2 regions of the Sutcliffiella cohnii genome follow, and region 2 is predicted to be linked to the other one. Evidence: predicted binding sites of a transcription regulator. Region 2 holds the regulator's gene; the other holds the start of a gene.
What was found. The regulator LexA, encoded in region 2, represses DNA repair genes until DNA is damaged. The targets are predictions, from matches to a motif close to CGAACATATGTTCG.

Region 1: a site for LexA is predicted at 1,992-2,005, ahead of BC6307_RS01890 (malate synthase). Genes of this name have one in related genera too.

What each region holds. Positions count from the first base shown of each region.
Region 1 covers NZ_CP018866.1:407,754-411,182, reverse strand. The annotation lists gene BC6307_RS01900 (hypothetical protein) at 1-293, opposite strand, end outside; gene BC6307_RS01895 (sigma-70 family RNA polymerase sigma factor) at 283-672, opposite strand; gene BC6307_RS25625 (RNA polymerase sigma factor) at 587-790, opposite strand; gene BC6307_RS01890 (malate synthase) at 1,047-1,904, opposite strand; gene BC6307_RS01885 (CarD family transcriptional regulator) at 2,586-3,062, opposite strand; gene BC6307_RS24975 (hypothetical protein) at 3,427-3,429, opposite strand, start outside.
Region 2 covers NZ_CP018866.1:2,448,866-2,452,294, reverse strand. The annotation lists gene glnA (type I glutamate--ammonia ligase) at 1-530, shown strand, start outside; gene BC6307_RS12195 (hypothetical protein) at 661-1,281, shown strand; gene lexA (transcriptional repressor LexA) at 1,491-2,108, opposite strand; gene BC6307_RS12185 (YneB family resolvase-like protein) at 2,245-2,919, shown strand; gene BC6307_RS12180 (DUF896 domain-containing protein) at 3,037-3,267, shown strand; gene tkt (transketolase) at 3,338-3,429, shown strand, end outside.

The DNA of each region.
Region 1 (3,429 bases), 2.0 Mb from region 2:
TGAAAAAATTGTTCAAATGATTCTATATCAGCAACGTTTGCATTGTTTGATTCATTATGAAATGGAATAAAAACGACAATAAAGAGTATTAATGCGGCAATGCTTGCAAAACCAACGGATATCCTTTTCCATCTTTCCCTGCTCTTTTTCTTTTTTTTATAGCTATTGGAGAATTTCATCAAAGTTTCGTGTATTTGATCTTGTTTCTGTTCATCAAACTCGTGTTCATAGTCTGGTTTAGGAAGAGACTTCAGCTCATCAATTAATGGATTTTTCCATTCATTATCTTTCATATTTAATGTCCTCCCTCTTATCCTTTAAAGCTTTTAACGCCCGATGATGCGTAATACGCACCTTATTTTCATTCCAGTTTAAAATGTCTGCTGTTTCTGGAACAGATAATTCTTTAAGCGCTCGGAGAATAATGACGTCTCGATAGTTAGACTTCAACGAATTAATTACTTTATATAAATCGCGATTATTTTCACTCCATTTAAGCATTAGTTCTGGCGTTGGCTCTTCTTTTTGTTCAAAACTCTTGAGCCCCAGCACCGTTTTCATTCTCGCCCGTTTTCTTCTTCTAATCTCATCGATGCCTACATTTCGTGCAATCGAGAATAACCACGTTTTCGCTAGACTTTGATTGATATGTATCGAAGCTTTTAATAGCACGAATGAACACTTCTTGAACTAAGTCATCTATATCTCCTGACCCGACATAATATAACAAGAAATGGTATATATCTTTGCTGTATTGATAGAACCATTCGGAAATTTTATCACTGTCCATCCATTTCTCCCCCAATGTTTTCATTCATTAATTAGTCGTATTAATGGTGAGATTATTTCACTTTTTTCAAAATATTTTATAAAAAGAAAAAAGCTCGAAATCAAGCTTCATTTAAAAATCTCTGATACTATCATACATAAGAGGGTAAATAAAAAAAACGACTGTCACTTTAGAGTAACAATCGTTTTTATTCATACTAACATTTTTAGCTTGCTTTTTAAGCAGTTTTTAAAAAGTTACTCCCCCATAAAAGGGCTTAAGCCAAATTACGCATTAATGCACCGTTAGGCTTTTGTAATTCTTGAGGTATTATTTGATTCATTCTACAAAAATGTTCGAAAAATTGTTGTGCCAGCTCTTGCTCCTGGTCACTTTTAAACGAAGCGATATCACGCAGAATTTGAGCCATCCACATATTATCAAAATAACGGTATTTACCGGTATTCCATGTCATTTTTTCGGGGGATTTTTCATTTACGTAATATTGCCAGAAAAGCAACTGATCAGATTCTTGTTCTGTAAGTTGAAGCTTGTATTTTGAATGAGCAGGAATATTTCCATCTTCACATAGCTTACCGATAAACTCTTCATTCACCATATAGACTCCTAAAATCCGTCTCTCTTTTTCTGGCATCCCGGAATCTATTGATGTTAACAGGACCGCACTATTTTGGTGTAAACGGATCGGTTTGTTTGGCTTTCCTTTGTTATTACCACTTTTTATTTCGCCTGAAAAAACTTTCCACTCTGTTAAAGAACTATTCTGTTCTTCGGTGTCACACCAAAATACCATTTGTGATTCGGGATGAAGTTTATGGTTCTTCATAAGCTTTTCATGTTCTAGGCGAAGTTCGTGTTTTTTTCGTTGAAGCTTTTTTTCCTCTTCCTTCTTCCACTCTTCTTCCTGTCGCGCCATTTCCCTTTTTTGTATAATTTCTTCAAGTGAATGAGCAACACTTTGATCATGTATTTTTAAGTGCTCTCCAAACACATCCGGGTACACAAACTTTTTACTCTCCGATGCGAAATGTATTTCAATAATAGAATCATTATGTTCAACTATACTCCCTGTGCCAAAACGCTTGTGTGTAACTTTCTTATTGATTAAATTCAATATTCTAGTCCTCCTTGTAAAATAAAAACTCGGTTACTATTAGTTAGAAAATTAATCATTTTATTTAACTAACTTACCTTTAAAGCTCAGACAACTGTTTGAATTTTTCATCGGTTTAAAAAGATATTAAAAAAACGCATCCATCACTCTGCCTGTAAAAAATTACAGAAGAATTCGGAATACGACTGAAAAAACCTTTGTAAGACTATTGTAACACTTTTCTTAAAAAAATACAAATTTCTTATTGACAACATATTTTATCCTGAGGTAAAATAGAAATTTTATTATTTCCATTTAATATTATTTATGAACAAAGGCTAGCCGCATATATAACCATTTCATTACCGGTGTGATATGGAAAAAGTGAAAAAGAAGTACTCCGTATCTTTGAAAAATAATAACTTTGTTCATATTTTGTATACCTAAAACAATGAAAGCCCTACCTCTCTTTCATCCTTACGGCTCCTTGTCCGTGCCAGTGTGAATCAGGTTACAAATTATAGTGATCTTCAAACGTTCTTAAAAGAAATATAAATAATCATAATGGATTAAATTTCAGAAATGACAAAAGAGGTTTAAGCTCTAATTTTGAGCTGAAGAAGTTGAATTTCTTTAAAATGATTAACTTTTAATAACAATAATTTCTTGAAAATTCAGGATATTCCAGAGAGTTCTGTAACCTTAAAAGAAACTTTTTATTTGATTTTCAGTAATTCCTTTCATTAATCTTAGTTCACTAATTAAAAATTCATGTGCGTTATTCAACATTTTCTTTTCGCTAGAATTAAGTATTTTCTCTTTTTTCATGCGCATTAAATCACGGACAACTTCAGCACCTTCTAGTATGTTACCTGTTCTTAATTTATCCGTGTTCACTTTATACCTTTCCTTCCAAGGCATTAATCTATCTGATTCACCATGCTGAAAAATGTGTATGATGTGTTTTAATGCGATTATGTCCGTAACCGGGCGTATACTTGAACTCAATATTTTACCCTTCGGAATCATAACTTGCATATTATTAATTAACATTGTTATAACATAATACTGTTGTTTTTCTCCTGAAATTTCCTTTTCTTCAATAGCTTTAATGATACCTACTCCATGCATCGGATAAACAATGTTATCACCAATTTGAAACAAGTAATCCACCTCCATGTTTTGCAACCTTCTTAAGCTTAACACAGTTGTTATTTTTTATCAAAATTTCTATAATATCATAGATTAATTTAAATCGTCAATAACTTTTTCTTCAAAAAAATTAAAAAATGTAGGATTAGGTCACAACCGTTGTCGCGATGAGGAAACTGTTGGGTTAAGGGCCTAATAAGAAAGATATTATTGGAATTTAAAAAGATGACTCCTGCAGAAAACAGAAATCATCTCTTTAGTCGGCTTTTAAAGGATACAGATCACTGTCAGCTTGTCCATCCTTTGTGAATACCACTTCTTAACCTAAACAGATAATATATTTTTGTTTTAGTTGAGGGGCTACCTACTCTATTTTTCGTTCCATATAAATTTA
Region 2 (3,429 bases):
AAACGGCAAAACAATTTATTGCTGGAATCATCAAGCATGCGCCGCATTTTACAGCTGTTACAAACCCAACGGTAAACTCATATAAACGTTTAGTGCCAGGTTACGAGGCTCCTTGTTATGTAGCGTGGTCAGCGCAAAATCGTAGTCCTTTAGTTCGTATTCCTGCATCTCGTGGCATAAGTACACGTGTGGAAGTGCGTAGTGTAGACCCAGCGGCTAATCCATATTTAGCAATGGCTGTTCTATTAAAGGCAGGACTAGATGGTATCAAAAATAGTTTAACTCCACCTGCGCCAGTAGATCGTAACATTTATGTAATGAACAAAGAAGAGCGTTTGGCAGAAGGTATTGTAGATTTACCGGCAACATTAGCGCAAGCTCTTGAATTATTAAAAGAAAATGATGTTATTCAATCAGCATTAGGTGATCATTTATTGGAGCACTTTATTGAAGCTAAAGAGATTGAATGGGATATGTTTAGAAGTCAAGTTCACCCATGGGAACGTGACCAATATTTAACTCAATATTAATTAGTTTAACCTCTTGATACCTATGGTGTTGAGGGGTTTCTATTTTGTGTATTGAAAAAGTAGGTAAGTTTCTTTACCAAGTTTGTCGAATGCAGTATAATCAATCATATAAATAAGGGGGACAACTATAATGAAAATTATCAAAACATTGTCAATTGCATTATTTTTAAGTTTACTTATTACGGCATGTTCTAACGATAATGCAGATGTGGCGAACACAGAAGATGAACAGCAAAAGCAAGATCAACAAGTAGCTGATGAAGAAGAACAACAATGGCAATCTAAGCCTGGTGATGTAATGGATACAGAAGGTGGTAAATTTACACTTGTTGCTCGCAACTATAAAGTAGGTAATGTTGAGGTTGGACCGTTATCCTTTCACATCCCACAAGTAGCAACATTAAGCGGGGAACTTTATGACGATTTTAAAGAATTTGTTGGTGAAGATTATATTGAATATGTGCAAATAGATATGGAAGTAGTGAATTCCTCTGAACAAGATGTTGTTATTCAAGCAGGTGATATAAAAATAACAACGAGTAATGGAGAAGAAGTCTCACCTAGTGAAAAATTGAGTGTTATAATCGATAGTGAATTTGAAAAGAGTGAAACGAAGCAAGGGTCGTTATTCTTCTTATTAGAGACTGGAAACGTCGAAGAATTAGAATGGGTAGAAGTAAAGATTCCTGCTCCAACTGATGGTAGCGGAAATGAAATTGGTGAAGAGAAGTCTTTTAAAGTAGAACTATAATGAAGTATGAAAATCAGTGGGGTGAATATCCTGCTGACTTTTTAGTTTGTATTAGCTACTACAAAATGATGTCGAATTAGCTAATAAAGCAATATCTATGTAAATAAAATATGAGTTTGTCAAAAAAAAGACAGTGATAAAAACTAATTGTTTTAGTCACTTAAGAGGGTTCAAAAAGTCGATTGCTATGACTTTTTGAACCCTTTTTTTTAATGTATATTTCGATAAACGCCAATAACTTTACCTAGAATGGATACATTTCGCACTATAATAGGCTCTAGAGAGGAGTTCTCTGGTTGTAATCGAATATAATCCTTTTCTTTAAAGAATCGTTTCACAGTTGCTTCGTCGTCTTCTGTCATCGCTACAACAATATCTCCATTATTAGCTGATTGTTGTTGACGAACAATAACTAAGTCTCCATCCAAAATTCCAGCTTCAATCATACTGTCTCCCATAACTTCCAACATAAATACATGCTCGTCAGGAGCAACATATCGATCAGGTAGTGGAAAATATTCATCGATATTTTCAATTGCTGTTATTGGTTGACCAGCAGTTACTTTACCGACAATCGGAACATTCACTGCATTTACTTTAGGAATTTGCTTGTCATCTAAACTAATCACTTCAATTGCTCTCGGTTTTGTTGGATCTCTTCTAATGTATCCTTTACTTTCGAGTCTAGCTAGGTGACCGTGAACAGTTGAACTGGATGCTAACCCAACAGCTTCTCCAATTTCACGTACAGAAGGTGGATAGCCTTTTGCTTGTACTTCTTGCTTAATGAAATTTAAAATATCTTCTTGTCTTTTAGATAGTTTCATTTCCCCGCACCTCTATATGTATTATTAAGAATATTATAGCATAATTACCTATAGTATACAAACATAAGTTCGAAAAATAGCAGAATATATGTTTGCATGATAGAATAATAATAAATTTATTTGAAATGGTGATAAGATGAAAGGCGTTATTTACTGTAGAGTAAGCACAAATAAGGAAACACAAGAAACTTCTCTTGCTAGACAGAAAGAGGAGTTAAAGTTATTAGCTCAAAACAACAATATAGAAGTAATATCTGTCATTGAGGAACAAGCTAGTGGTTATAGCTTAGAGAGAGAGGGAATATATAATCTAATGGATTTGTTAGCTACCGACCCATTTGATGTACTGTTAGTACAAGATGAAACGAGAATTGGGAGGGGAAATGCCAAAATAGCTTTTTTCCATTTACTAAAAAAACATAATGTACTTATTTATTCTATAATCGACAACGGTAAATTAACTTTATCAGAATCAGATTCAATGGTTTTGCAAATTGTTTCTATTGTAGAAGAATACCAAAGAAAACTACATAATTTAAAAATAAAAAGAGGAATGAAAAAAGCAGTAGAAGAAGGATATAATCCGCTGAAAAACTTAAAAAATAATCATTTAAGTCCAGGGAGAGAAAGAAAAGAAGTTCCTGTAGAAGAAATAGTGCGATTACGTCATAACAAATTAACTTTCCATGAAATCGCCGCTACTCTTAGAGGGCTTGGATTCGATATATCTAAAGCAACGGTTAATAGAAGATATAAAGAGTACATGTTGCAGAAAGAAGATAGTACTCTTGCTAACAAAAGTGAGCTCTAGTAAGATGGAAAAGTAGCAAATTAAGAACTGTTAACTGGGGTTAGAGACATTTAATAAACCCAAAACAAAAAGGAAAATTATTTAAACTATTACGTAAAAGATAAAAGGAGTTTTAATATGCTTTCACAAGATAAAATGAAAAGAATTAATCTACTTGCAAAAAAAGCAAAATCAGAAGGTTTAACAGAAGAAGAGGCTAAAGAACAAAAAGAATTAAGAGCGGAATATGTAAAAACGTTTCGATCTTCTATGGTAGATACATTGAAATCAGTAACAATCGTCGATCCAAACGGAAATGATGTAACCCCTCAAAAATTAAAGGATGAGCAAAATAAAAAATTTCATTAAACATCCGAGTGTATTTTGTACATACTATAAATAGCATGACTAAAGAAAAGAAGAAAGAAGGTATATACGAATGACTTTAAATGTAGATCAATTATCAATTGCAACGATCCGTACATTATCTATTGATGCAATTGAAAAAGCAAAGTCTGGTCACCCAGGAAT